DNA from 3 places in the Anaerostipes sp. CAG:276 genome. Region 3 is predicted to be linked to each of the others. Evidence: riboswitches for the same ligand, from Rfam matches in the RefSeq annotation. Region 3 holds a riboswitch; each other region holds the start of a gene.
The links. A riboswitch is a leader RNA that binds a small molecule or an ion and turns the genes downstream of it on or off. The one in region 3 is predicted to bind cyclic di-GMP.

Region 1 (11,648 bases), on a different contig from region 3:
CTTTCTGTGCTCGGGCCGGAAAGATACAGGGAGGTAGTTTATGAAAGCGATCAATGATTTTGTATGGGGACCTGTCATGCTTGTGCTCTTGATGGGGACAGGTATTTTTCTGACCATACGCCTTAAATTTCTTCCGTGGAGGAATCTGCCCTATGCCTTAAAGATGGTGTTTGTCAGGGATAAAAGCGGGGGAGAAGACGGGGATATCTCCGGATTCCAGTCATTGATGACAGCTCTGGCAGCTACCATAGGAACCGGAAATATCGTCGGCGTCAGCACCGCCATGGTCATGGGCGGTCCAGGGGCATTTCTGTGGATGTGGATCAGTGCCCTCTTCGGGCTTTCCACCAAATATGCGGAGAGTGTTCTGGCGGTGAAGTACCGGGAAGTCAATGAAAACGGAGAGATGTGCGGCGGACCTATGTATGCCATGAAGAATGGTTTTAAAATCAAATGGATCGGTCTCGTGCTGGCATTTTTCTTTTCCTTATTTACTGTATTTGCATCTTTCGGCATCGGGAATATGACCCAGGCCAATTCCATTGCCGAGTCAATGGCAGGCCTTTGGGGGACTCCCCACTGGCTGACCGGAGCTGTGATCGCTCTGCTGGCATTGTCCATCCTGATCGGAGGGATCAAAAGCATCGGCAGGGTGTGCGGATTTTTTGTACCGAAGATGGCGGTGTTTTATTTTGTGATGGGCATTGCTGTCATCTATATGAACAGGGCCAATCTCGGGCAGGGGATCGCAATGATCTTCAAAATGGGCCTTTCTCCGAGGGCTGTGGCAGGGGGAGTCGGAGGTACGATTGTCTCAGGATTATTTTCTTCCATGAGGTGGGGAATCGCCAGAGGAATCTTTTCCAACGAGGCAGGTCTGGGCTCTGCGCCGATCGTTGCGGCAGCGGCTAAGACGGATCATCCCTCCAGGCAGGGATATATCAACATGACGGGGACGTTCTTTGACACGCTGGTCGTATGCAGTGTTACAGGCCTCATCGTGGCTTCCTCGGGGGTGCTCGGAAGCGTGGATTCCCACGGCAAGCTGATCACCGGAGCGGCGCTGACGATGAAAGCATTTGAAAAGGCACTTGGACCGGCAGGAGAGATATGCGTCGGTCTGGGGATCGTCATGTTTGCCTTTTCCACGATCATAGGATGGGAGTATTACGGAGAGAAAGCGCTGGAATACCTGGTGAAAAAGACTTCTTATATTAAATTATACCGTGTTGTATACTCTTTTGTAATCTTTGTGGGGGCCACCGTGCCGCTCCAGCTTGTATGGAATTTTTCGGACACAATGAACGGGCTGATGGCAGTACCAAACCTGATATGCCTGCTTGTTTTACATAAAGTAGTAGTAAAAGAATGTTTTCGTTTTGAACAGATTAAGAAAGGACGATGAACTTATGAATAAGGTATTTGTATTTTTAGCGGATGGATTTGAAGAGATCGAGGGGCTGACCGTTGTAGACATGCTGCGCCGGGCGGGAATTGAAGTGATTATGGTTTCTGTGGGACCTTCTAAGATGATCACAGGCTCCCATCATATCGAAGTGGAGGCAGACTGCATGTTCCACGAAGTGCTGGAGCCGGAAGGAGCCATGTACGTGCTTCCGGGAGGAATGCCGGGCACCATCGCGCTGAGAGAGCATGAAGGACTTGCGAAGCTTTTGAAAAAGGCGTATGATAATGGAAAATATCTGGCAGCGATCTGCGCCGCACCGACAGTGCTTGGAAAGTATGGATTTTTAGACGGAAAGAAAGCGACCTGTTATCCCGGTCAGGAGGATGGGCTTGGAGAAGCAGAATATGTGACGGAATCCGTTGTCGTTGACGGCAGGGTGATTACCAGCCGGGGTATGGGAACTGCCATTCCGTTTGCGGGGAAACTGGCGGAACTTCTGCTTGGAACAGAGGCCAAAGAGAAATTGTTGGAAAGCATCATATACGAGGAAAAATAAGAATGCAAAGTACAGAAAAAATAAGCATTTTGGAGCAGTTCTACATTGCCTGCACCAAACCGAGGCAGTATAAGAAACTGCTGAACGTGAAAAAATGGAAAGTAGCTATATTTACATTACTGATGGGTCTGGTGATCACTCTGCTTGGACCGGTGATGGATCTGGCAGGATTTGCTGTGAGTGTGGGAGGCCCGAGAAACTTTGTCATGAACCGGCTGCCAGCCTTTGAACTGAAAGACGGACAATTAAAGCTGGAACGCGCGGTTGATTTCAACCTGGGTGCACTTCATATCTCGGCAGATTCAAATAAAAAGTCCGTTGGGGCAGATGACTTCGATGATAAATATTCCGATGAAGTTCATTTTTCAAAGAATAATATGGTGGTCAAGACTTCTGTCATGGGACAGACCATAACAAAGAATTTCAGCACCATGAAAAATGTCACATTTACGAATCAGGATATGGCGAATATGCTTCCATTGGTCTACTTCCTGATCTTTGTCTCCCTGCTTTTTGTCTATGCAGGAATCGTCCTTCAGTATTTGTTTTACTGTCTGCTGATCTCCTGGCTGGTGTCTCTGAATATGAAAACCAGAAACCAGCCCATGGCATTCGGGAAGATTTTTCAAATGTCTATCTATGCCAGGGTACCATGTGAACTGATCGGAACCATCGGCCTTACGGCGGGGATTTCTTTCTTCACAGGAATTATATGGATCATGATCGGATATCTGGTGAGCTATCAGCTGATGATGATGGGGCTTGTGGAGAGGAAAGCAAAAGAGTAGAATCTGTATCATAATGTTATTGAAAAAGTGTCCCGGGAGGGGCACTTTTTTTGTCATAATAGAACTAACTTTTTTATTTCTTCACATTACCTGACATACGTAGCAACATGTCTGAAAGTACATAAAAATTTATCATGGAGGGATCACAGGATGAAAAGGAAAAAACAATGGTTTGCTGTCATTCTGGCAGCACTGCTGACTGTGGGACAAGGAATCGTTTCAGCAGCACCGGCAGAGAGAACGGAAGAAGCAGTAACTGCTGAGGCTGATGAGAGTGCTTTGCAGGAGGAGACGGGAGTACAGACAGAGGAACAGCCAGAGTCTGCATCGGCAGCAGCCAGTGAGAAAAATCAGGAAATAACAGAAAAGCAAGGGGTGAAAGAAGCAAAAGTCTCCCAGGAAATCGGGGGGGGGTATTTCCAGAAAAAAGAAATCATCCCGCTTAGATGTTAAGAAGGCCGAAAACGGACAGACCAGGCTGGATATCAGCAAAGGAGATATCATCATCACTTCTAAAGGAGCCACTCTGAACGGCACTGCGGTGGACGATGCCCTGAACGAAAAGGGATACTGGATCACCGGGACCACGACAAAGTATCATCTGGTGGCAGAGCCTGGAGTGACCACGGCAATCACTCTGGACAACGTGGACATTACCGTGGATATCACAAAGCTCGACTGTATCAATGTCTCCCATGCCGATGTGGTCATCACACTGGTACGAAAAAACCGTCTGTACAGTCAGGCCGGAGGTACGGCTGACAAGTATAAGAACGGAAATGCGATCACAAAAGACGGGATGGATGGCTCCCTGACGATTCAGTGCGAGAACGAAGACAAAAAAGGACACCGCTGTGATGAAAGCTGCGGTTCCTTATCCGCAAAAGGAGATCCGAGCAAAAGCCATGCCGGAGCTATCGGGGGTACTTACCGGGTGGCCATCAATCCGGATACAAAGCCCATCGAGACCGGGTTTGTCAACTTTACGATCAAAGGAGGCAACATCGAGGCGTCTGCCGGAGCACACTGTCCAGGGATCGGAGCGGCCTGCCGGGCACAGGAAAGAGGCGGCTATACAAAAGATATCCTGATCTCGGGCGGGAACGTAACCGCTGTGGGGACCCAGTATGGCTCCGGTATCGGTTCCGGGATGGGCACAAAGGTAGACGGCATCAGGATCACGGGAGGAACGGTAAAGGCAACGGGAGGACAGTATGCTCCGGGCATCGGTGCGTCTGGTACTTTAGATGCTTTTACCTCTTTTCAAACTCAAGAGACAGAAAATGTAGTCATCAGCGGAGGAGACACGGTGGTCACGGCCATCGGGGATGCCGGAGGTATGCCGGGGATCGGGTCCGGCGGAGGAAACAGCAAGGTGAAAAACGTCAAGGCATCTCCGGATACCGGCTATCAGGGGTATATCCAGGACGGTACTTCATTGACAGACTATACGTTCATGGACGGCACGCCTTTCTCAGGATCGACGGATATCAAGGTCGGAAGGTTTTATACAAAGGTCTATTTCGGACCGTTCCGGGATGCCAATGACATTGACAAGACCAGCAAAGAACAGATCGGAGCCAACCACCTGATCAGCAAGAGCGGCGGAGAACCGTTTACCGGGGAACAGCTAAAACAGCTGACCAAGGTAACGGGAAAGCAGGAAAACGGTGAATATTTCCCGGCCGATGAGCTGAGCATCGCCGATGAAACACAGCTGGAAGCCATCAACGAGGCAAAGAAGAAAGGGCAGATCGGGGATTTCCCTCTTACTTTCACAACGGCAAATGGAACTAAGGCTACGGTCACCGTATCCTTTCGAATGGACGGGACCGATGCGGCCCAGATCGATCCGGAGAAACCGACGTCAATGATCGGTGCGAACGACTTTGAAGAGGAAACCGGGGGAGAGGCGTTTGAAGAAGAAGAGATCAAGAAGCTTGGGGAGCTGAAGGGGAAGGACCCGGAGGGGAACAATATCTCCTACGGGCACTATCTTTTAAATGCAGAACAATATAAAAAGATCAACGATGCAAAGACAGCGGGGAAGGCCGGGGTCTTTCCGCTGACCTACGAGACCGCAGACGGGGAGAAAGCCGTGATCAGCGTGACCCTGGTCAAATATGACCAGACCACGGAGAACCCAGAAAACGGGGAAACGCTGAAAGGAAAAGATGTGATCAGTAAAACCGGGGGAGCTGCATTCTCAGAAGAGCAGCTGCTGGCCATGACCAAGGCATCAGGGCTTGACCAGGACGGAAAACCCCTTCCGGAGGGGCAGATCAGCCTGGCTGACAGCAGTCAGGTGGAGAAGATCAATCAGGCAAAGAAAGCAGGGGCCAAAGGAGAGTTTCCGCTGACCATAAAGACAGAGGGCGGAACCGAAGTGGCAGTTACTGTGTATCTTACAGACGAGGGAAGTGACGGGACAGCCTATGATCCGGAGAACCCGGCTGCAGCCATCGGGGCTGACGATGCGGAGCATGAGACCGGAGGAGAGGCGTTTACAGAAGAAGAGATCATAGAACTCTGTAAGGCCCGGGGAAAGAACAAAAATGGAGACACTCTGGACCTTAAAGCGGACAAAAACCAGCTGACTGCGCTGAATGAGGCGAAAAAGGCAGGAAAGACGGGAATGTTTGGGATGACCTTCTCGATGGAGGACGGCACAAAGGTGCAGGTGAAAGTAACGCTGACCGGAAAACATCAGGTAGTCTTTGATCCCAACGGAGGAGACTACACACCGGAGGTACAGACGGTGGAAGGCGGGAACCGCCTGGTCCGTCCCAAAGAGCCGAAGAAAGACGGATATGAGTTTGCGGGATGGTTTTACACGGATGAGAACGGGACAGAAAAAGAATGGGACTTCAAAACACCAGTCCATGATGGCATGACACTGAGAGCAAAATGGGAGAAGACACCGGAGAAGCAGATACAGACAGGAGACGGAAAGAAAGAGCAGGGGGGAGACAGTAAAAAAGAAAGTGGAGGAGAAACAAAAAAGAAGAACACTCCGGACTGGGAATACAGTAAGAGGAACGGAAGTGCATCAAAGACAAACGCGGCAAAGACTTCAGACAGAAGGCCGGTGCAGGGAATGCTGCTGCTGACGGCCGCATCCATGGCCGGATTTGTGATCCTAACCATGAAAAAAGCAAAGTGATAAAATAGAACAAAGTGGGCAGGCCGCTTCAACTCCCCAACACCTCAATACGCATCTGTGTACAGCCCGCGGAGCGTTTTTATTTCATAGGGAAGGCCGCAGAACTTTCCTATGAAACGAGAGAAAACCCCTGAGCACATCCTCAGGGGGTTTTCAGCAAAACAATCTTGAAGTATTATATTAGAGTTACATTGAAATGTCTTAAGTTTGTCAGAGATTAGTCGTCATGTTAGTAAAAACTAGTCGAATTCCAGCTTTTTATATAAGCGGGGGAGAGGACCCCGGTTATATCACTAATATTAATGATCGCTTTTCAGTGGGAAATCTGCATAACCGGAAATACCATGCTCTGATATATCCATACCTGCAATTTCTTCTTCCTCGGAAGCCCGAAGTCCGATGGTATGCTTCAGTCCCTGGAAGATGATGAGCCCGCCGACGATACAGTAAGCGGCAACGGCAGCGACACCGATGAACTGTGCTTTGATGAATGCGCCTCTTGTGATATCCATAAGTTTTAATGAATCTCCGGTTGCGAAGAATGCTGTCAGCAGGGTTCCTGCTACGCCGCAGGCCAGATGCACACCGCAGGCTCCGACCGGGTCATCAATTTTTATTTTTTTGTCAAGCAGTTCTATGACTGCGACTACAACGACTCCGCAGATGGCACCGATGGCGATTGCGCCGTAGTTGGATACGACATCACATCCGGCTGTGATACCTACGAGGCCGGCAAGGGAACCGTTCAGAGTCATGGAAACATCGGGTTTACCATAACGCACCCAGGTGATAACCAGCGCCACTAACGTGGATGCGGCGGCGGCCAGGTTCGTGGTCATGGCGATGGAACCGAGAGTATCGGTGGCAGCAGTCGTGGAACCGCAGTTAAATCCGAACCAGCAGAACCATAAAATAAAGACTCCTAATGCGCCGAGCGCAATATTATGAGCCGGGATCGCTCTTGGAGTTCCGTCGGCTTTGTATTTTCCGATACGGGGACCGACTGTCGCAGCACCGACCAGTGCCAGCCATCCGCCGACAGAATGGACTGCAGTGGAACCTGCAAAATCATGAAACCCTAACTCAGCCAGCCATCCGCCGCCCCAAATCCAGTGTCCGGTGATCGGGTAAATGATCAGACTGATCAGCGCACTGTAAATCAGATAGGAAGAAAATTTTGTGCGCTCTGCCATGGCGCCGGAAACGATGGTGGCGGCTGTGGCACAGAATACAGTCTGGAAGATCATAAAGACACCGGGTGTAAGATCTTTAAATTGCTGCAGGTCAATGGATGTCGGATCAAAAAAGCCTGTGGTGCCGACGATGGGATTGCTGCCTCCGAACATCAGAGCAAATCCGATGACAAAGAAACAAAGAGTACCGAGGACAAAGTCCATCAAGTTTTTCATAATGATGTTGCTTGAGTTTTTCGCTCTTGTAAAACCTGTCTCGACCATTGCGAAGCCTGCCTGCATGAAGAAGACAAGGAAAGCTGCGATGCAAGTCCATACAATATTTAATAACTGCTGTACGTCCATATTAATATCCTCCTTTAAGACAAAAAGGGGACAATGCGTGCCTGCCGTTTATGGCCTGGCTGCATTATCCCCTTTGATAATGATGTAAGTATGTTATTGTTTTCATATTTCTGCCGATTAGATTATAAAGCGTCTTTTCCGGTTTCACCGGTACGGATTCTGATCGCTTCTTCCACGGGTGAGATAAAGATCTTGCCGTCTCCGAATTCGCCGGTGCGGACGGTGTTCACGATATCTTTTGTCACCTTTTCAACAACTTCCTCCGGCATTACAGATTCTACTTTGATCTTAGGCAGCAGATTGGAATTCAATTCATTCCCTCTGTATTTCTGTGTAAATCCTTTCTGATTTCCATAGCCCATGATATTGGAGATCATGAGTCCGGATACCTTGTGAGCTTCCAGGATATGCTTTACATCTGTGAGCTTCTCGGGTTTGATGACAACTACAACTTTCTTCATCATAATATAATTCCTCCTCTTTTTTATTTTAAGAAAAAAAGGCATTCCAATCTCTTGATCGGAACGCCTTTGTTCTTGAATGGTTCCCATTATACTCCAGAAGACTCATTTGTCAATAAAAAATCGGTTTGTATAAAAATAAATACAGATGAAAATCATTCTTAATGTGTCTGTAAAACATGGTAGAATAGAAGAATCATCAGGAGCGGAGGAATTTATGAAAATAAAGAATAAATCATTGATGGCAGCCCTCGCGGTGCTTGCCACTTTTTTATGGGGAAGTGCCTTTCCCAGCGTAAAATTGGGCTACGAGATTTTCAAGATACAGGGAGACGATATCGGAAGCAAGCTGCTGTTTGCAGGCATTCGTTTCGCGGCGGCAGGACTCATGGTGCTTGCAGTTTTGGGAGTTCAGACAAGACAGAGGCCACTGCCGAAAAAAGGGGCATTTAAACATCTCTTGACTCTTGGAATTCTTCAGACGACAATCCAGTATTATTTCTTTTATGTGGGACTTGCGCATACCACGGGAGCCAAGGGGTCGATTATCAACTCATTTACAGCATTCTTTCCGGTAGTTTTGGCTCCGTTCTTCTTTAAGAGCGACCGGCTGACGGCGAAGAAAATCATAGGATGTGCCGTCGGACTTTCCGGCATCGTCCTGATCAATCTGAAAGGAGGGAGTCTCGGCGGATTTGCCTGGAATGGAGAAGGATTCATTGTGCTGGCAGCACTGTCACAGAGTCTCGCATCCATTTACAGCAAGAAACTGGCACAGACGATGAATGTGATGCTGATCGCCGGATATCAGCTTCTGCTTGGAGGAAGCCTGCTTTTGATTTTTGGATATGCGGGAAACGGAACTTTGACATTCCAAACAAGCGGACTGATCCTGCTTCTTTACATGGCTGTCCTTTCTGCTGTTGCATTCAGCGTCTGGACCTGGCTTTTATCCCATTATCAGGTCAGTTCCATTTCCATCTATAATCTGCTGATTCCGGTGTTCGGAACACTGCTTTCCGGCCTGCTTTTAAAAGAAAACGTCTTTACTGCGGTTAATATCGCATCCATTCTTCTTGTATGCGGAGGAATTGCTGCAGTGAATAAACAGTAGGCAGCATGTTTTTCGGAAAAAGCCATATGAATGTTGTATTCATACGGCTTTTTCATTGTAACAGTTTCTGGGATGAAGTATATTAGAAGAAAGGAATATTACATATTGGGCAAAACAGGTGAAAGCCTGCGGCGCAAAGCTAAAGGGTCTAAGATTTTATTGATTATGACAGCCAGCTGCAGTTTTTATGCATTGCGTTTTTAGGACAGCAATGCATTTTTTGTTACTTAGGAAAGACCTTGTCACGCTAATGCGTGAAAGTCTTTCCTAAGTAATAACAAACGCTCCGCGGGTTGTACACAGATGCGCAAGGAAATTATTTGACTACGTCAAATCGCATCTGGCACGCAAAGTTGTCAAACCCCTCAAAGAATGAGGGGGGTGGGAGTTGAAGTGGGATTGCCACTTTGTCCAATTATTATGTGGGACATATACAAATATATTGAGGGGGAACAAAGTTGAATTTAACAGGATTTAGAAGGATCACAGCTTGTTTCCTTGCCGCAGTCATGGTATTTTCAATGCTGTTTCAGACAGTGAAAATATCTGCGGCGGGAAGCACCGTCAAATCATCAGGCCTTAAGACGGTCTATCTGACTGGATCAGACGGATATCCGTCTGGAGACGGCAGTACAAAGGAGCAGCCGCTGCATGATATTAATGCGGCGTTTCGGGCTGCAGCGGATGGAGGAACGATTGTCATTATTGATTCCTATGTGGATCAAAAGGGGGTTACAACGCCTGAGGAGAAAAAACTTACAATCCGGGGAGAACATCCGAGCGTATCTCTGACTCTCCGTTATGGGATAACTCTGGGGAGTGATCTGAAGTTTGACAGGATCAAACTTGAGACTACTTCTGTTGATGAGGAGGCCAGGCGTTTTTTATGTCAATGGATATTCGTTGACCCTGACCGATACGGTCCAGTGTTTTGTGAATGAAAATGACAATCAGAAAGCCTATATTTATGCGGGAAGTCCGGACACCACAGAAGTCTCAGGGCGGAGGGCAAGGATTGATGTGGGCGGCGGAAACTTTGCCGGAATATACGGTTATGGGAAAAACGGGGCAAAAGTTTTGGAAGGAACAGAGGTTACGATCAGGGACAATGCCCTGACCGACCGGCTGGACACGGCATCCGTTGTAAATATCTATACAAAACAGAATCTCAGGGAGGCAGCACGGAATATTGACCTGCTGAATATTGCCGCGCCTCTTAACACATATAACCTGTTTCAGGTTAAAAATGTGACTCTTAGCTCTATTCTGGCGATGGGCGCTAACGGCGGAACCACGCTGGAAGGGAACCTGAATATGAAGGGAGACGCCAATCTGGACATCAGCTCTGATCTTTATGTCAAGGGGACGGTAAATGGCTCGGGAACGATCACTCCATGGTTTAGGGGACAGGTAGTTTCGGAGAGAAAAGATTCAGACGGACGTCTGTCGTTTTCAAACGATGTGAATGCATGGGAGATGCGCACAGAGGAGACGTCATCAGGGAAACGATGGTTTGCCGCGCCAAAAAATAAGGAGAGTGTGTATTTTATTAACGGAACGTCGGGGAACGACGGGAATACCGGGGAGTCGGCAGACCAGGCATTTGCATCTGTACAAAAGGCTCTGGAGGCCGCCAAATACGGGAAACAAAACATATCCTTGATTATCTCGGGAGACACGACAGTCGATGAGCCGCTGGAACTTTCCCTGCCGGGACACACGTTTTCAATTTCCGGTATCGGATCTGCTCCCGCTAAGCTTACGGTCAGCAAGCCTCTGACAATCAGAGAATACACGGAATTCAGCTTTTTGACCATGGACTTTACGGGGTGTGCCGGACAGGACGGCATTGTGATCGACACAGATATGGCTGTATTTGAAGATAATCTTACGATGGAGGGGACTCCGCCTGATATCAGATATATAAAATCTGTAGATGCGGGACAGCAGGTAGATATATTCAGCGGCACTTACGGGAATATAAACGGAGAAAATGAGGAGGCATTCCTTATCCTGCATAAAGGATCTATCCAGGGGAAAATCAGCGGCTGGGGCTATATTAATGCGGCACCGGAAGAGTGGAACAATGATGCTGTATTTGTAGGAGGAGGCATTGAGAGCAGCGGCTGGCTGACCATATTAGGAGGAACACAATCTTTCACCGTAGATGGAGATATTAAGTCAGGATCACTGGAGACAGACGGACAGGAGGCAAATCTTCAGATCACCAGCGGAAGCCAGATTACTGTTAAAGATTTTGATCCTCAGGTTTCAATCACAGTTCTTCCAAAACAGGGAATGATATCCGAGGGTATTTATGTGACGGCAGATTCTTTTGTTGGAAATACTGAGATTTCCAGGGTCAGGCTAAAAAATACCAAGGGGTATGTGCTGCCTGTCCAAAAAAGCGGCAAAAAATATATCGGAACATTGAAGGAAGCCCCGCAGCTGGATGCGCCCAGAAAGATTACTTGGGATGAAAAAGGATTCGGTGAACTTACGTGGGAAAAAGTTCCCGGGGCATCCAGGTATCTGGTCACAGTTTTCAAAGGAGACGAAGAGATTCTTACAGACGAAGAGAGCAGTACAGAGAGCCTGGATTGTTCCAAAGATTTGAGCA
Region 2 (7,101 bases), on a different contig from region 3:
TGATCCTGATAACCCCGAAATGTACGATCGCCTCCCCCGGTATGAAGAAAATATTGATGACAACGGAAAAAAGCAAAATAACGCCAACGGCTTTCAGCCCCCTGACAATAAAAGAAAGGGGTACAGTGGAAAGGCCGATCATCAAAGCCAAAAACAGCAGAGAAGCCGCATAAGTCAGCGGGGACTTTGAGAAAAACAAGGTTATGACAAAAATCAATGTCCCCACCAGCTTTACCCTCGGGTCCAGCCGGTGAAGAATAGAATCTGATCTGTAATATTGTCCTATGGTGATGTCTTTAATCATATGTTTGTTCCTTCTTTAATGTTTTTAGGATTGCCCTCCTGGCATCTTCAAGAGTCAGGATCTCTCCCTCAACAGGAAATCCTTTTTCTTTCAGATCATTGGCCAGGAGTCTGAAAAACGGTACGGACAGTCCCATCTGCTCCAGTTCTTCCTGATGGGAAAACACCTCTTCCTTATCCCCGTCAAATTCCAGCCGCCCACGGTTCATGACGATCATCCTGTCTACATAGGATGCAATGTCTTCCATACTGTGGGATACAAGTATGATCGTGATACCCTGTTCCTGATTGAGACGCTTCAGCAGTTCTAAAAGCTGTACCCTTCCCTCAGGGTCCAGACCGGCGGTCGGTTCATCCAGAATAAAATATTCAGGCTTCATTGCCAGAATGCCTGCGATAGCTACTCTGCGCTTCTGTCCTCCGGACAGTTCAAACGGCGACTTTCCGAACAGTTCTTCTGAGATCCCCACGTCTTTGAGTGCCTCCTTCGCGGCTTTGACAGCTTCTTCTTTGGATGCCCCAAAGTTCATAGGGCCGAAACAGACATCCTCCAGTATGGTTGTCTCAAACAGCTGGTGTTCCGGATACTGAAAACACAGGCCGACCTTTCCCCGGAGGCTCTTGATATCATAATTGTCATCGTGGATATTCTTTCCCTCAAAATACACCCTTCCTTTTGTAGGTTCCATGAGACCGTTCAGATGCTGGATCAGCGTAGACTTACCCGATCCCGTGTGTCCGATGATGCCGATAAATTCTCCCTCTCCGATCTCTAAATCTATATCGATCAGCGCGGGCTTCTTTATATCCGAATTATCTTCATATATATAACTTACTTTTTCTAAACTAATTGACATAACTCTTCCACCAGTTCTTCCCTTGTCGTTATCGCATCAGAAAGCCTGATACCCTCCTTTTTAAGCTCGTAAGCAAGCTCTGTGGCAAACGGAACTTCAAGCCCGTACCCTTTCAGCTCCTTAACATGGGCAAACACTTCCTTTGGCGTTCCGCTCATTACGACCTTTCCCTGATCCATGACAAACACTTTGTCAGCCAACAGTACCTCTTCCATATCATGTGTGATTAAAATGATCGTGATCTCTTTTTCTTTGTTTAGTTCCCTGGACAGGGACAAAACATCCTGCCTTCCCTTAGGATCCAGCATCGCGGTGGGCTCGTCCAAGATAATACACTCCGGTTCCATAGCCATGATCCCTGCAATGGCTATGCGCTGTTTCTGTCCGCCGGATAAATGATTGGGGCTTGCACTGCGGTAAGCGGTCATCCCGACGCCCTCCAGTGCCCCTGCCACGCGACTCCAGATGTCTTTTGTGGGAACGCCGATATTTTCCGGGCCGAAGGCTACATCTTCTTCTACTACAGAACCGACAATCTGGTTGTCCGGGTTTTGAAATACAATGCCTGCACTTTGGCGGATCTTCAGGAGCTTTTCATGGTCTCTTGTATCCATACCCTTTAAACAAACAGAGCCGGATGTGGGCTGCAGCAGTCCGTTGATATGTTTTGCCAGGGAAGATTTGCCGGAGCCGTTGTGTCCAAGAATGGCAATGAACTCCCCTTTTTCCACCGACATATCCACACCATTTACGGCATTTATTGTCTGAGTTTCCTCTTCCTTCTCCCCATACGTTATATATTGATGAATTAAATCTTTGATCTGTAATATTGACATTGGTTTCTCCTTTGACATATGCTCCATTATATCAATAAAATTCTCTGGAAACAATAGGTATTCATTGACATTCCTACTGTTAGACCATATACTTAGGGTAGAAATAAGCACCGCTTAAAATGGTCTTTATATTTTGGCAAAACCGGGGAAATCCGGTGACGCAAAGCCAAGGGCCTAAACCATTTACTGGTACGGCAGCTGGTTGCTCCATTTTACCTACGGGACTATTGTACTTTCATAGCCCTCTCGATGGATTTTGTACTGCATATTTTCTATGCAGTTTGACTTACGTTGCATTTTTTAAGATAAAATCGACTCCGGCAGGATACCGCCGGAGTTTTTTATTTTAGTATCATGACAACATATCAAATAAGGGGGAGATTACTATGAAACGCTTGAAAAAGCCTGCTGCGTGGCTAACCGCAATATTTCTTGCACTCGGCCTTGCAACTCTGGGCAACTTAAGTTATGCAGCGGAGGAACCGCTGGAAGCAAAGAAGGACCTTCAGGCGGCATCCTCTTCAGAGAATGTGGCTGCATCTGAGGAAGAAAAACCTGCATCTGCTGACAGGCCGACAGAGACAGCCGAAAGTCAGCAGACAACTGCAGCGCCTGAACCAGAGGTTACCGAGACCTCAAAGAAAGAGACGACAGATTCCCAAAACTCAGCTGCAGCCAAAATTTCCAATGAAGGAGTATCTGAAAAAGACGTGAAAATGAAAAAAACTGCTGCAAGTGATCAGGAAATCATGATCGAAGGCAGTACACTCTATGCTCAGGGCACTTCCATCGTGATCAAGAAGGATTCCGACGGCAAAGCCTATGTCTTTGATGCCTCCGGTAATTCCCGTCTGTCTGACACATCGGTTACGAGCGGTTTTACAATCTATGGCGGAGGAAAAAATAAACCCGCAAAAGGAAATGTAACGATTGACATCCAAAATGTACAGGTGTCCAGAATATATGGAGGAGGTTTTTCCGATGGTACCGGAAATGCGGATCTAAGTGGAAATGTCTCCATTAAAGTCTCAGGTACTGTGAATGCTTCTTCAGTGTATGGAGGAGGATATGCCAATGCATCCAAGGGAAATGCCAGTGCCAATGTATCCGGATCTGTTACTGTTGACATTCCCTCTGTCCCGTCCAGCAACCATGGCAACCTATACGGAGGCGGCTATGCGTATACCACCGGAGCATATAATGCCTCAGCGGATGTAGCCTCAGTAAACATAAGTGTCACGAGCAGGACATATTCTCTGCGCGGAGGCGGCTATGCCACAGCAAACGGGGACGGTAAAGCCTCCGCAGATGTATCTGGTTCTGTTTCCTGTACAATGAAAAGTGTAGACATCCGTGAAGTATATTCGGGCGGTTATGCCAGCGGAGCCAACGCTCATGCAAGCTGCGGCTCCATCACCTCTTCCTTTGCAGGAAGCGGAAATGAAGTCATGATCTTCCACGGCGGCGGGGATGCGAGTAATCATGCCTGCGCCGATGTTTCCGGCAGTATCACTGCCAATCTGACCAACTGTTCCAGTATATACGGCTATGTAACTGCAGGGGGTACCGCTTCCGGCGGAGGTTCTGCTGATGTAAACGGTTCTGTTACACTGAATGTAGTCAATTCTGTCTCTCCGGTACAGGAACAGTTCGGCAATCTGGCAGCCGCTGCTTTTCACACCGGCGGTCAGGCTTCAGGTCAGGGCTCCAGCGCAGATGTAAAAGGTACCTGCTCTACCCTTTACAAAGACAGTGAAATCGTAGGCACTATTGTGGGAGGCGGAGAATCCATCAGCGGAGGTTCCGCCAAATCTGGAAAAATTTCTTTTTCCCTCGAAAATGTAAAGGGAAGCGAATATGAAGGAACCATGTACTACGGCGACTACATCTTAGTCGGTGAAGTGGATGACAAGAGTTCCAGGAGTCTGACAGAGTCCTCACAGGCCGCTATGACCGTCACCAACAGTAAAACAGAATTTCTCTGGGGAGGCCTTTTGCTCAAGGGAAATTCCCTGTCCTGCAAAACAGGATCTGATCTTATCATAAAAGACAGCGCATCAACTTTTGACGGTATTGCTCATTTTGATACTTTATCAGTAAGCCATCCGATTACAGTCAGTTCCTTTGAACCAAAATCTGACGGTGTCCCGACACTTTTAAAAGTTACAGGACTTTCAGCCGGAAAAACTGCAGTGACGTTCCATGGCAGCGGTGCAGAACAAAATTGGTTTGCACTGAGAAACGGAACTTTAAACTACAATGAAACAGCGGACTCTGCGTTCTGGAAGATTGCTTCTTATAATACACCTTCCGGCTCCATCGCCGTACAGCAGCCCCCGGAAGCCCCTGGGGTGGCCTTGGAAAACAGCGATGCAGACCATTTTCTGACGCAGGAAGACCGGGAAAAAATAAACACCGGAAGCAGTATAGAAATTGTCCTGAATTCTTCTCCCGTATCTGATCCGCCTACAGATATCAGCAAACTCCTAGAGAAGGAAATGCACCGCACCCAGACTCAGCCTGCTGTCATCCTGGATCTCAATCTCATGAAGGTAATTGACGATGTGCCGGAGAGTATCCATACCTTAGCCTCACCATTAAGGCTAACCTTTGAGGTCCCGGAAGAATACCGAAAAGAAAACAGACAGTTCCAGGTGATCCGCATCCACGAAGAATCCGACGGAATCTACAGTGCTGACACTCTGAACAATTTAAGTACAGAGCCTGACAAGGTAACAGTCGAGACCGACCGGTTTTCTGTTTATACCCTTGTATATAAGGACCAGGCTGCTGCAGCCTCAGAATCTGCTGTCAATACAACTTCTGCCGGAGGAGATAAGAATACCTCTAATAAAAAGAATACTTCCCTCAGCAAAACTGCTATAGGAAAAAAAGACATTGTACAAAAAACCGCGTCCAATAAAAAAATCTCTAAATCAGATTCCAAAGGACAGGGCTACGTCGGCAGTACGGCCAATACAGCCGATACACACCGCAGTTTCCCTTCTCTACTTCTGATCCTTTCCGGAAGCCTGATCTGCGGCAGCTTCCTACTTAAAAAGCGCACAGAATTATAAAAAAGCAATTCAAAAAACGGATGAAATTATATTTACACGATTTCATCCGTTTTTGATTTGATGGTACTGAGAATTTATAGAAAGCGTCTCCGGCCCAAAATTCATGGCAAAAAAAGAAGCAGGATAAAATCTGCTTCTTTTTCAAAATATGGCTCTTATTATACTAATTCGATCAATACTTCTAAGGCACCGTCACCTTTACGCTGTGCGATCTTTACGATCCTTGTATACCCACCATTTCTATCGGCATACTTCGGTGCATATTCGTTAAATAACTTTTCTGTAAGATCAACAGTCTTTGTGTTGGCTTTTTTGCCTGCAAGCTCTGTCGGAACTTCTTTTACCGGATATAATACCTTTAACATCTGTCTTCTGGCATGAAGACGGGAAGGCATATCCTTTGTGATCTCTTTTTTCACTGTCTCATATACAGTGACTTTCTTTCCGTCAACAACTTCTTTGACACGTTTTCCGTCGCTGTCTTTCTTTGCTACTTTAGCGTCAACAGTGACTGTCTCAAAGTTGTCTTTTTCTCTGACTGCCATTGCGATCAATTTCTCAGCGATCTTGCGGATCTCTTTTGCCTTTGCTTCAGTTGTAACGATCTTTCCTCTGTATAAAAGATCGGTTACCTGTGAACGCAGTAATGCTTTTCTCTGAGAAGATGTTCTTCCTAATTTTCTGTATTTTGCCATTATAATGACCTCCTGTGATTTTTCGCCATGCTTACTTCATACCTTCAGCCTAGGCGGGTCTTTTTATGATTTCTTATTCATCCCCTGAATTTAATGCCAATCCAAGTTCATTTAATTTCGCAAGAACTTCTTCCAATGATTTACGTCCTAAGTTGCGGACCTTCATCATATCTTCTGAAGTCTTGTTGGTCAGTTCTTCCACAGTATTGATTCCTGCTCTCTTCAGGCAGTTATAAGAGCGAACGGATAATTCCAGTTCATCAATGCTCATCTCCAGAACCTTTTCTTTCTCGTCATCTTCCTTTTCAACCATGACTTCTGCTGTCTTGGCATTCTCGGAGAGATCTACGAACAGGTTCAGATGTTCGCACAATACTTTGGCAGCGAGGCTGACCGCCTCGTCCGGTGAAAGGGTTCCGTTTGTAAAGACATCCAAAGTAAGTTTATCGTAGTCTGTCACCTGTCCCACACGGGTATTTTCCACCTTTAGATTCACACGCTCTACCGGAGTATAGATTGCATCGACTGCAATCTCATCGATAGAGTTGCCTTCCTTGTCTGCTTTGTCGGCACCGACATAACCGCGGCCTTTTGTGATCGTAAGTTCCATATCCAGATGTGCGTCATCTCCGCTCAATGTCGCGATGACCATATCAGGATTTAAAATCTCGATATCACTGTCAGCCTTGATGTCACCGGCAGTCACGACACCGCTTCCGGAGCACTCAATAAAGGCCTGTTTTGGTTCGTCCGTAGAACTGTTATTCTTAATCGCCAGGGACTTGATGTTCATGATGATCTCAGGGACATCCTCTTTCACTCCCGGAACGGAACTGAACTCATGCAGCACACCTTTGATCTTTACAGCACTGACTGCAGCGCCCGGCAGAGATGAGAGCATGATCCTCCTTAAGGAATTTCCGAGTGTCGTTCCGTAGCCGCGCACTAACGGCTCGACTACAAAACGTCCGAAACGGTTATCTTCAGAAATCTCACTAATCTCAATATTTGGCTTTTCAAATTCAAACATTTAAGCCCTCCTTCTGGGTTAGGAATTTGTTGAGGGTTATTACGATTATTTAGAATATAACTCGACGATCAGTGTCTCATTTACAGGAACGTCGATCTCTTCTCTTGCAGGTAATTCCTTTACAGTTCCGCTCAGTGCTTCCTGGTTTGCTTCTAACCAAGAAGGAACCATTCTTCCGCCGGTTACTTCTAAGATTTCTTTGTATCTAGGAGAAGTTTTGTGGTTTTCTTTGATCTCAATCACATCACCTACAGATACTCTGTAAGAAGGGATGTTGACAGTTTTGCCGTTTACAAGCACATG
Region 3 (11,648 bases):
TATTTTAGCTTCTGTGACTGCGTCCTGTCGGCTGGGGGATAAGATTCTTATCAGCAGGAATTGTCACAAGTCCGTATATCATGCAATTTCCATGCTTGGATTAAGGCCGGTTTATTTATATCCCAAAATAGAGCAGAATATTTGTATGGGGATTACCAGAAGCCAGGTGCAGGACATCCTGAACAGGGAAAAAGGCATTAAAGCCGCTGTTATCGTTTCTCCCACTTATGAAGGGATCGTGTCTGATATCAGGCAGATTGCCGAGGTTCTTCATGAAGAGGGGATTCCCCTGATCGTGGATGAAGCTCACGGAGCACATTTTGTATTTCACAGTGGATTTCCCGAGAGTGCGGTATCTCAGGGAGCAGACGCAGTGATCCAGAGTCTGCACAAGACACTGCCTTCCCTTACTCAGACCGGACTTCTGCACATATGCAGTTCCAGGATAGGCACCAGGGAGATTCAGCAGGCTTTATCTACGTTTCAGAGCAGCAGTCCGTCTTATATTTTGATGGCAAGTATTGATTACTGTGTCAGGAAATGTGCAGACAGGCCGGACTTGTTTGATGACTATGTTCAGAATCTAATGGATATCCGGGCCAGACTTAAACATATGAGAAATCTGAAGCTCTTAAGGACAGATGATCCGGGGAAAATCGTTGTTTTGACCGGAGATACAAAGATTACCGGCAAAGAGCTGTTTCATATTTTGAGGAGTGAATATGGGATCGAGCTGGAGATGTCCGAAATATCCTATGTCACGGCTATGACGAGTATTTGTGATACAAAAGAGGCGTTAGGTAAATTGTGTGAGGCTTTTCTGGAGACAGATGAAAGCCTGTACCATGTCCCAAATCCGGGACAGGCTGTTATTCCGGCTGCTGAGCAGGTTATGACGCCTTATGAGGCAAAGATCAGGGGCAGGAAGCTGGTGTCTCCGTACGAAGCGGTCGGAGAGCTCAGTGCGGAATTTATATTTTTATATCCTCCGGGTATACCGCTGGCGGTGCCGGGAGAGAGAATTTCAGAGGAAATAGTGCAGAAAATGAAGGAGTACCGGGAACAGAAGATGAATTTGCTCGGTCTGTCAGAAGGCCGGATTTACATAGTGGATGAAAGGGTTTGAGATGGGAATATTTATAACGATGGAAGGGCCGGACGGTGCCGGAAAATCGACACAGATTGATTTATTAAGAGTCTACTTATTGCAGAAGGGGTATGATATAATAGTATGCAGGGAACCGGGAGGCACGGTTATAAGCGAAGCGATCCGTGAAGTGATCCTCAACCGGGATTATAAAAACATGGGACATATGACAGAACTTCTTTTGTACGCTGCGGCCAGGGCCCAGTTAGTAGAGGAAGTCATACAGCCTGCTCTGGACCAGGGAAAAGTAGTCATCTGTGACCGCTTCATAGAATCTTCGGCCGTATATCAGGGAATTGCAAGGGGACTGGGTGTTGATCTGGTATATGAAGTAAACCGTTTTGCAGTGGGAAATACTATGCCGGATATAACGCTCCTGCTTGATGTGGATGCAGAGACCGGCATCGGAAGGAAGAAACAGCAGGCAGAGCTGGACCGTATGGAATCAGAAAAGCTGGAATTTCACAGGAAAGTGGTGGAAGGATACAGGCTGTTAGCCGAAAGAGATAAAAACAGAATGGTTAAAATAGACGGGAGAAACTCCATTGAGGAAATTCACCGTCAGATAAAAGTAGCAGTTGATGATGCCCTGACGAGAGAGACAAAACAGACGTAAGGCAGGGGATTGATTTCATAGGGATGGAAGAGGATGAGATGAAGAGTTTTGATAACGTGGTTGGACATAAGAAGATCATACAGCATTTTGAAGAAGCCATTCAGACCGGACAGATTTCACATGCATATTTACTGAATGGAGAAGACGGATCAGGAAAGATGACATTGGCAAAAGCCTTTGCGAAAGCGCTGCTCTGTGAGAAACATGAGGGGTGCGGACAATGTACGCCGTGCCGTCAGGCGGATACGGGAAACCATCCGGATCTGATCTATATAACACATGAAAAATACGAGATCCGCGTAGATGAGATCAGACAGGGGATCAATGAGACCATAGACATTAAGCCGTACAGCAGCAATTATAAAATATATATTGTGGACGATGCAGACCGTATGAATGTAGGGGCTCAGAATGCACTGTTAAAGACGCTGGAAGAACCGCCGGAGTATGCAGTGATCCTGCTTCTTACAAACAACAAAGACCGTCTGCTGGAGACAATATTGTCCAGATGTGTATGTATGTCTCTGGGAACTGTCCCGGAAGATCAGATCAGGGATTACCTGAAGGAACATACTCAGGCAGATGAGGATATGATTGAGTTTGCAGTATCATTCTCACTGGGTAACCTTGGAAAGGCTGTCCATGTGGCTGAGACTAAAGAGTTCCACGAGATGCTGAATGAAGCGTTGGGAATGCTTGGTTATATACATCATATTGAACTTCATGAGATGATTTCTTATTTAAAGACATTGACAAAATATAAAGAACAGATTTATGATTTTCTTGATATTATGACAGACTGGTACAGGGATATGCTGATCCTCAAGACAACGGGATCTGTGAATCTTCTGATTTTCAAGGACAAGTACCGCCAGCTCAAAGAGCAGGAAATATATATTACATTTGAAGGACTTACCCACATCATGGACGAGATTCAGAAGGCCAGAGTACGCTTGAATGCGAACGTGAATTTTGAAGTGACGATGGAAATGTTGCTTCTAACGATGAAGGAGAATGGAAAGGTATGGTAGAAGTAGTTGGAGTGCGGTTCCGTACTGCCGGGAAAGTATATTTTTTTGATCCAAAAAAGTTTGACATAAAACAGGGAGACCATGTGATTGTGGAAACTGCCCGCGGCGTGGAATACGGCAGAGTTGTAACGGACAAAAAGAAAGTGGACAAGGAAGCCGTCTCTGACGAGTTAAAACCGGTTCTTCGGATTGCAACCAGAGAAGATAAAGATGCAGCACTGGAAAATCTGAAGAAAGAGAAGGAAGCTTTCTCTATCTGTTCACAGAAGATCCGGGAGCACAAACTGGAGATGAAACTGGTAGCTACCGAGTATACGTTTGACAACAATAAAGTCCTGTTTTACTTTACCGCGGACGGCCGTGTGGATTTTCGTGAATTGGTGAAAGACCTGGCATCTATTTTCAGAACAAGAATCGAACTGCGCCAGATCGGTGTGAGAGATGAGGCAAAGATGCTCGGCGGGATTGGAATCTGCGGACGGGCACTGTGCTGCAGTTCTTATCTGTCGGAATTCATTCCGGTCTCCATTAAGATGGCAAAGGAACAGAGCCTGTCTCTGAATCCCACTAAGATTTCAGGGGTCTGCGGGCGACTGATGTGCTGTCTGAAAAATGAGCAGGAGACATACGAATACCTGAACAAGAAACTGCCGAACATCGGAGATGCAGTGAAAACATCGGACGGCCGCACTGGCGAAGTGCAGCGGGTCAATATACTCAGACAAAATGTGAAGCTGATCGTAGAAGATGACAACGGCGATAAGGAAATCGTGGAGTACAAGCTGGATGATTTGAATTATCATCCGAAAAATGCGAGAAAAAGACGGGGAAAGGGCAGCCACAAGAATCATGAGAGCTAAACTTGGAGACGGAGAGCGATTGGATGATCTGGGTATAAAGGGATATCAGATCATCCAGAAAAAAGACGGTTTCTGTTTTGGAATGGACGCGGTTCTACTGTCCTCTTTTGTCAAAGTGAAGAAAAACGGTAATGTGCTGGATCTTGGCACAGGAACTGGGATTCTTCCGATCCTCATGGAAGCCAAGACGCCCGGAAGACATTTTACCGGGCTGGAAATCCAGAGTGAGATGGCCGAGATGGCAGCAAGAAGTGCTGCATTAAACGGGCTGGAAGAAAAGATAGAGATCGTAGAAGGTGATATTACGAAGGCTTCTGCGATTTTTTCACATGACAGCTTTGATGTCATTACTTCAAATCCGCCTTATATGGTGCATGATCATGGCTTCAGGAATTCAAATGATGTGAAAGCCATTGCAAGACATGAGATCCTGTGCAGATTCCGGGATATTTCCGGTGCTGCCAGAGTCCTTTTAAAACACAGCGGAAGTTTGTTTTTGGTTCACAGAAGCTATCGTCTTTCTGAGATCCTTAACTGTTTGAGCAATGACGGACTGGAGCCCAAAAGAATCCGGTTTGTTTATCCTTACAGGGAAAAAGAATCCAATATTTTTTTGCTGGAAGCAGTAAAAGGAGGGAAGTCCAGGATGAAGGTCGAACCGCCTTTGATCATCTATGAAAAGCCCGGACAGTATACGGAAGAAATTTATAAAATTTATGGATGGAAACCAGAGGAGGTTTAAATGGCAGGGAAATTATATTTATGTGCAACGCCTATCGGCAATCTGGAGGACATTACATTCCGGACACTGGAAACGTTAAAAGCTGTAGATTTGATCGCTGCGGAAGACACACGGCACAGCATTAAGCTTTTAAATCACTTTGATATTAAGACAAAGATGACGAGCTATCACGAGTACAACCGTGTAGAAAAAGCCCGTTATCTTGTAAAGCTTCTGGAGGATGGAAAAAACATTGCACTGATTACGGATGCAGGAACACCGGGCATTTCAGATCCGGGAGAAGAACTGGTGAGACAGTGTCATGAAAACGGCATTCAGGTAACGTCCCTGCCGGGTGCATGTGCCCTGATCAATGGACTGATTATTTCAGGGCAGCCAACCAGAAGATTCTGTTTTGAAGCATTTCTGCCGCCAGATAAAAAAGAGCGCGTCATGATCTTAGAACAGCTGAAGGATGAAACACGGACGATTATTTTGTATGAGGCTCCCCACAGGCTGTTAAAGACTTTGGAGGAACTTTACAGCACGATGGGGAATAGGAAAATGACGGTCTGCAGGGAACTGACAAAGAAGCATGAAACGGTATTTGTTTCTGAGATGGAAGAGGTCATCTCCTATTATACCGAACATCCGGCAAAGGGTGAGTGTGTTCTGATCATTCAGGGAAGAACATTGGAGGAACTGAAAAAGGAGAGCCAGGAGCAGTTTCAGGAACTCGATTTGATGGAGCATATGGAACGCTATTTAGGGAAAGGCCTCTCACAAAAAGAGGCTATGAAACTGGTGGCCAAAGACCGCGGAGTAGGAAAAAGAGATATTTATCAGGAGCTTCTCCGGTATAAGAAATAAAATAACATCAAAAAAAGGACATATCATCCAGCATATGTCCTTTCACTATATCCCACTGCTTTATTCTGCAACATTTAAACCAGCAAGTTTCGCCAATTCAATGATAGAACTTTTTGACACTTTCTTGCCTTTGTACTCAACGAGATCATCCATTTCGCCAGTAAAGATGTCTGCTGGATTGTACTTTTTCAATATGATCGTATCTTCGTCAACGAAGATCTCAAGGGGATCCCTCTCATTCACATCCAGATTACGTCTTAACTCAATTGGTAAAGTAATACGTCCCAGCTCATCAAGCTTTCTTACAATACCTGTACTCTTCATATTCGCTTCCCTCCTTGCAAATTAGTAAACTACTATACCTAACAATATCATACCTCACAAAGCTTGTCAAATCCGGGCTTTGAAGCATATTCTTATGGGGAAAAGAATAGGATACACTAAGAACGAAAAAGGAGTTTTTCTTTGATCAATTATATATGGAGTATTTTAATCTTAGCAGGTATATTAATAGGAAGTATAAACGGTAATCTGAATGCCGTATCAGACACGATTCTGGATTCTTCTAAGGAAGCTGTACAACTCTGTATCCTGATGTTCGGGGTCGTGGGGGTATGGTCCGGGATTATGAACGTTGCAGTCTCCTTAGGCCTTGTAAAAAAGCTTGAGAGACTCATAGCGCCCTTTTTAAAGCTTCTGTTTCCGAGGTTGAGGGATAAGGAGGCAAAGGAATACATCAGCACGAATATCGTGGCTAATCTTCTGGGACTTGGATGGGCCGCAACACCGTCAGGGATCAAGGCAATGAAGGCCCTTGACAGGATCAATCCGCACAAAGGTGTCGCCACCAGGGAAATGTGTATGTTTCTGATTCTTAACATTTCATCTTTACAGCTGATTCCGGTCAACATCATCGTATTCCGAAGCCAGTACGGAAGTGTGAATCCGACCGCGATTGTTGCGCCGGCCATTGTTGCAACCTTTTGTTCCACGATCGTAGGAATTCTCTTTGCAAAGATCATCGAGAAATTTCAGAAAAGCACTTGATTTTTAGAGACAATTTGTATATGATGAGAATATAGGTTTAGAAAGAGTAAAATAAATAGGCAAAGCTGCCGAAAGGCAGTGACGCAAAGCTAAAGGGGCTATATCGTATAGGGAGTATGATCGTGCCAGCCAGCTGCCTCATAAATTATTATTTATGTGTAGATTGAGAATCCGTTGGATACTCAGTCTTTTTTGTTTCAAATAATAAATGGGGGTATGAAAATGAGTAAAAAGGTAAGAAAAAGTCTTGCAGTTCTTGCGGCTTTTGTGCTGACGATATCATTTATCGCAGGGAATGGTGCGTTCACCAATGTCCATGCACAGGAGGCGGAAACAGAAACTGCATCAGAACAGATCACTTCTACAACAGAGGCTTCTTTAGCAACTGAGGAAACAGCTGCAATGGCCACAGAATCTGTCACAACAGAGCAAAAGGCCGCAACAGAGAGTAATACAGAAGCCGCAAAGGCCGAGAGCACTGCATCTGTCACAGCAATTCAGAAAAAAACAGCCGTAAAGTCCGTAAAACAGGGATCAGATCCTGTGGTGACAAACGGCGATTTCACCAAATACTTAACTAAATTTGCATTTACAGACCATTTAGGAAATCCGTTCACGGAGTCTCATCCTGTCACAAAAGACAGCAATGTGATCATCAGATATGAGTTCAAAATTCCGAATAAGGAAACCATTCAGGGAGGATCCACTTATATTCTGAAAATGCCGAACGTGTTCCAGTTAGATGGTCTCAGCGGCGCTGCGCAGAAATTAAATAAGCAACAGGCAGGCGCTGTAGAGGAAGTTCCGAACTGGACCGTAAACAACAATGCAACCATCACAGTAAAATTTCCAAAAACGCTGACTCAATCTAATATTGAAGGGTTCATGGAGATTAGCTGCAGCGTGGACGCAGATCAGTTAAAAGAAGAGACAATTATTTTCGATCTGGGACAACTTGAGGGATTCGGGCAGGAGTATCAGACTGACTTTAAACCGGAAGTGGAAAAGAAAAGCCCTGAAGTAGCGAAAAAGGGAACGCTGAACAGAGAAGACCAGACCATCACATGGACGGTCATTGCCACACCGGATAAGGGAGACAATAATCTGGAAGGATACACCCTGATAGATACGTTTGATAAAAAACAAGTCTTTGTAAAAGGTTCCGTGGAGTTAGACGGAACAAAAACTGCCGATCCGGAACTAACTGACAATGGATGGAACTATAAGTTCGGAAAGATCAGCAATGGTTCCCATACATTAACTTACAAAACAAAGCTTACGGATGAATTTTTTGAATCAGATTATAAGTCCAATGGTGCAAAAGATATGTCTGCCATTGCAGCTAATACTGTAACAATTAAGACAGGGGACAGTAAAGGTGAAGCTTCAGCCGATGCTTCAGTCCGGGTGGTAAGATATGCATTTTGGAAAGATAAAAATGCATCCAATAATATAGGATATGATGACGATGCAAAGAAGCCGTATCTTGGCTTTCAGCTGAAAGGTTGGTACGATACAGCGGGCAGAGAACTGCCGGTTACATTTACAGATAAGCTTCCAGAAGGAACCTCACTGATGGAGACAGAAGGACAGCTCACAGTGAAATATGGCAGCGGCAATGCAGTGAAACTTACAAAGGCAGCAGGAAGTACACCGGGTGAAAATGAATATACGTATGATACGGCAACACGAGAATTTAAAGTAACACTTGATCCAAAGTACAACAATAACTTTGTCTATGTCAATTATAAGATCTGGCTGGATACCGAGGCGGCTGTAAAAAAAGGAAGTGTAAGAAATACTGCAGTCATGACGGTTGGAAACCATGTAAGCATTTCTGATTATGAGGATTCCAGCTGGGGAAGCGGATATCAGAAAGGAAAGCTGGGACTTACAAAGTCAGGAGCCTTTGCAAGAGTTGAAGATGACAATACCATAAAATGGACAGTCACTGTCAATAACAATCCAACCAAAACAGTGAATGGAGACATTCAGTTTAAAGATGTGCTTCCGGAAGGGCTTGAATACATTGCCGGATCTTTTAATGCTAATTATAAGGGCAAGAATGAAAAAAATGTGCAGGTAAATGGAAACGAATTAATTTTTACTATAAAGGATCTTGGAAAAAACAAATGCACGATCACATATACAACAAGGATTAAGGGCGGAGCCCTTCAGTTCACTCAGAATGCAAATGGGAACTCACCGGCTGTTTCTTTTAAAAACCATGTGTTTCTCGAATGGGATGGTAACAAACAGGATATTACGGGAACAGGTTCTGTAAATATCCAGACTTTCGTTTCCAAGAAGGGAAGTTATAACAGCAGCAAAGATGAATTCAACTGGACGATCTGGCTCAGGTCAAAGGGCATTTACATTCATAACATGGTTGTCACAGAGAAGCTTCCGGAAGGCCACAGACTCGTAGAGGGAAGCCTTAAATACGGAGATAAAGTTCTTGGGACAGAGAAGAGTGCAGATCAGCCTTACTATGAGGTCAGCGGTGATAGTATCATTATTTACTTCCCGGAACAAATGCTTCCGACAGACAAAAATGACATGACACTGAGTACCGTTACCGATGAGACAAAGGCTGAGACAAAACCAGAAAAGGTAAGTGCAGTCAATGAAGTGAGTGTACGGGCAGACGAGTTTAAAACAGAGCTGACAGCAAAAGCTGAAGTAAATGTAAGCTATACGCCAGATGTAGAAAAAACCACTTCTTATAAAAAAGGAAATTATGTAGAGTGGACCGTAAATGTAAATAAAAACCATGCGGTAATTACGAAACAGAAGGCCGAAATTACAGATCAGCTTCAGCCGGGGCTGACTTACAGAGAGGGATCTGTAAAGCTGATCGATGTGACGGCAAACAATAAAGAGATTTCCGGAATGGATTCAGATTATGATGATGTTTCAGGTAAGATTGTGTTTACATTCCCGGATGGACTGGATTTAACTCACCAGTTTAAAGTCTTATTTATCACAGATGTCACATCTGCCACAGGAAATATTAAAAACACCGTTACCTTTGATGCGAGTGCCAAAGAGACCAAGGTAACCAGCGGCAGTGTCCCATTGATATTAAGCGGAATGAACAGCGGCCTGACAGGTGATAACATTCGTTTTATCTTAAACAAAACAGATGCAGAAGATAATGCTCCCTTGGAAAATGTTGAATTTCAGCTTTATGACCATAATAAGAATGAAGTTGGAAGTGTTATGAAAACAGATAACAAGGGAAGGATTGCTTTCGATGCAGGATTAAAATACGGCAACACCTATTATCTGAAAGAGACAAAGGCTCTGAACGATTATGTACTGGACGCAGCGGAGCACAAACTAGTGATCGGGGAGAAAGAATCCGACAGAGTACAGGTTCAGTTTGACGGAAGAGACTACACTTTCTCATTAGATGAAAATGGAACTCTGAACTTTGGTTTTACAATTACAAATGAAGCAAAACGAGGTTCCGTTCTCCTTAAAAAGGTGAGCAGCGAAGACGCCCAGACTCTTGAAGGAGCAGAATTCAGCCTGTACAAGGCAGACGGAGAGTTAGTGGCTCAGGGACTTAAGACCGATGCACAGGGTCAGATCAGATTTGACTATCTGAGGCTCGGAACTTATTATTTCCAGGAAACAAAAGCGCCGGAAGGCTACAATCTGGATGCGGAGACCAAATATGAATTCAGAATTAACGATCAGGCAGCAGAGACACCGGTAGTTGTCGAAGCTGAAAATGTACCTACAAAAGTTTCTGTCATCAAGCTGGATGCAGCGACGAAGAAAGCGCTGGCAGGAGCTGAGCTTCAGATCATTCAGATTCAGGAAGACGGATCAGAATTGATCGTTGAAGAGTGGACATCTGAAGAGGAGGCACACGCGGTCACAGGAAAGCTTATTCCCGGAGAAGAATATATTTTAAGGGAGACAGAAGCACCGTTTGGCTACGAACTTGCAGAGGATGTGAGGTTTACAGTGAATGCAGGGGGAGAACTGCAGACTGTGGAAATGTATGATGAGCCTTCACCGGAAGATCCATATTACGGTGGAGATGATGAAGAAGAATCTAGCACAAGTGAGACAACAACCACGACAACATATGAAGAACCTGAGGATGAAGATTCTTACTACAGAGAGGACAGTGAAACTGTCAAAACTTCTGAAGCTTCCAGCAAATCGGTGACTGAATCAAGGGTTTCCAGAACCGGAGACAGTTCACATACAGCTGTTTACGCCATAGTGGCTGTGTGTGCGGCAGGTGCCGTACTGCTGCTTCTCAGAAAAAAATATAAGAAGTAACCAAAAATAATCTAAGGATACCAGGAAAGCACGATTTGTTTCTGGTATCCTTTTTTATTATAATGAGTTCTATCAATCTTACCTGTTTTTGGCATATAGGACGAGGATGCATGTATATATTGTAATATAAAGTAATAAGGCGGGTGTGACTGTGATTGTTTCGCTGTCCGGCATTATTATCCCTTTAATTTTATTCATGATACTTTTGTATGGAATGATTTCAAAAAAAGAAATGTATCAGCCGTTTCTGGAAGGAGTCCAGGATGGATTTAAGGTAGTCATGGAAATTGCCCCTACCCTGATTGCACTGTTTTTAGCTGTGCAGATTTTCAGGACGTCCGGAGCGCTGGATCTTCTTGTATCCGTATTGAGTCCGGTGGGACAGCTTTTAAAGATTCCCAAGGACGTGCTTCCGGTAATCTTTGCAAAGCTGTTTTCATCTTCGGCAGCTACTGGATTCCTTTTGGATATTTTTAAGAACTTTGGCCCTGACTCAGCTCAGGGAGTCATGTCATCAATTATTTTAAGTTCTACCGAGACATGTTTTTATACAATGTCTATCTATTTCTCGGCCGTACATATCAAAAAGACCAGATACACCCTGGCAGGTGCTCTTCTGGCAACCTTCGCAGGAGTAATGGCCAGTGTATTTCTCACCGGGATGCATTAAAAACGGGGGCTGGAAAGATTTCCAGCCCCCGTTTTTAATTGTTTTTTGTCTCATAGTAATCCCGGAAATATTCCATGATCCGTATCAGAAGGCGTTCTTCCTCTTCGTCTAATCGGGAAAGTACATCTTCAAGCATCGCGCGGTGAAACTGACTGTGATGGTCAAAGGCTTCCTTTCCTTTGTCAGAGAGGGATATATAAACGATTCTGCGGTCCTGCTCTCCGCGCCTGCGGATTACATAGCCTTTTTTTAAAAGACTGTTTATGGCGATGGTCAGCGTACCTACCGTGATGTTCAGGGCCTTTGCGATGGAAGACATATTCTTCGGACTGCCGGTTCCGATCGCGTCGATGATATGCAGTTCTTTGTTGGAAATGTCTTTGA

Region 1: another riboswitch for cyclic di-GMP. It lies ahead of QVP35_RS06505 (hypothetical protein); the one in region 3 lies ahead of QVP35_RS00920 (MSCRAMM family protein).
Region 2: another riboswitch for cyclic di-GMP. It lies ahead of QVP35_RS03900 (hypothetical protein); the one in region 3 lies ahead of QVP35_RS00920 (MSCRAMM family protein).

The regions. Positions count from the first base shown of each region.
Region 1 is NZ_FR889182.1:167,658-179,305, reverse strand. It holds gene QVP35_RS06545 (alanine/glycine:cation symporter family protein) at 41-1,405, shown strand; gene QVP35_RS06540 (DJ-1 family glyoxalase III) at 1,410-1,964, shown strand; gene QVP35_RS06535 (DUF1189 family protein) at 1,967-2,752, shown strand; gene QVP35_RS06530 (hypothetical protein) at 2,903-3,205, shown strand; gene QVP35_RS06525 (InlB B-repeat-containing protein) at 3,294-5,915, shown strand; gene QVP35_RS06520 (ammonium transporter) at 6,215-7,453, opposite strand; gene QVP35_RS06515 (P-II family nitrogen regulator) at 7,576-7,914, opposite strand; gene QVP35_RS06510 (DMT family transporter) at 8,132-9,028, shown strand; cyclic di-GMP riboswitch class I at 9,127-9,212, shown strand; gene QVP35_RS06505 (hypothetical protein) at 9,487-9,969, shown strand; gene QVP35_RS06500 (Ig-like domain-containing protein) at 9,932-11,648, shown strand, end outside.
Region 2 is NZ_FR889179.1:502-7,602, forward strand. It holds partial or broken gene QVP35_RS03885 (energy-coupling factor transporter transmembrane component T family protein) at 1-304, opposite strand, end outside; gene QVP35_RS03890 (energy-coupling factor transporter ATPase) at 297-1,160, opposite strand; gene QVP35_RS03895 (energy-coupling factor transporter ATPase) at 1,145-1,996, opposite strand; cyclic di-GMP riboswitch class I at 2,122-2,206, shown strand; gene QVP35_RS03900 (hypothetical protein) at 2,383-5,073, shown strand; gene QVP35_RS03905 (bL17 family ribosomal protein) at 5,232-5,768, opposite strand; gene QVP35_RS03910 (DNA-directed RNA polymerase subunit alpha) at 5,842-6,798, opposite strand; partial or broken gene rpsD (30S ribosomal protein S4) at 6,844-7,101, opposite strand, start outside.
Region 3 is NZ_FR889171.1:642-12,289, forward strand. It holds gene QVP35_RS00880 (aminotransferase class I/II-fold pyridoxal phosphate-dependent enzyme) at 1-1,126, shown strand, start outside; gene tmk (dTMP kinase) at 1,128-1,763, shown strand; gene holB (DNA polymerase III subunit delta') at 1,802-2,794, shown strand; gene QVP35_RS00895 (PSP1 domain-containing protein) at 2,788-3,654, shown strand; gene QVP35_RS00900 (tRNA1(Val) (adenine(37)-N6)-methyltransferase) at 3,644-4,396, shown strand; gene rsmI (16S rRNA (cytidine(1402)-2'-O)-methyltransferase) at 4,397-5,245, shown strand; gene QVP35_RS00910 (AbrB/MazE/SpoVT family DNA-binding domain-containing protein) at 5,306-5,569, opposite strand; gene QVP35_RS00915 (hypothetical protein) at 5,711-6,292, shown strand; cyclic di-GMP riboswitch class I at 6,341-6,433, shown strand; gene QVP35_RS00920 (MSCRAMM family protein) at 6,515-10,594, shown strand; gene QVP35_RS00925 (nucleoside recognition domain-containing protein) at 10,791-11,264, shown strand; gene QVP35_RS00930 (MarR family winged helix-turn-helix transcriptional regulator) at 11,299-11,648, opposite strand, start outside.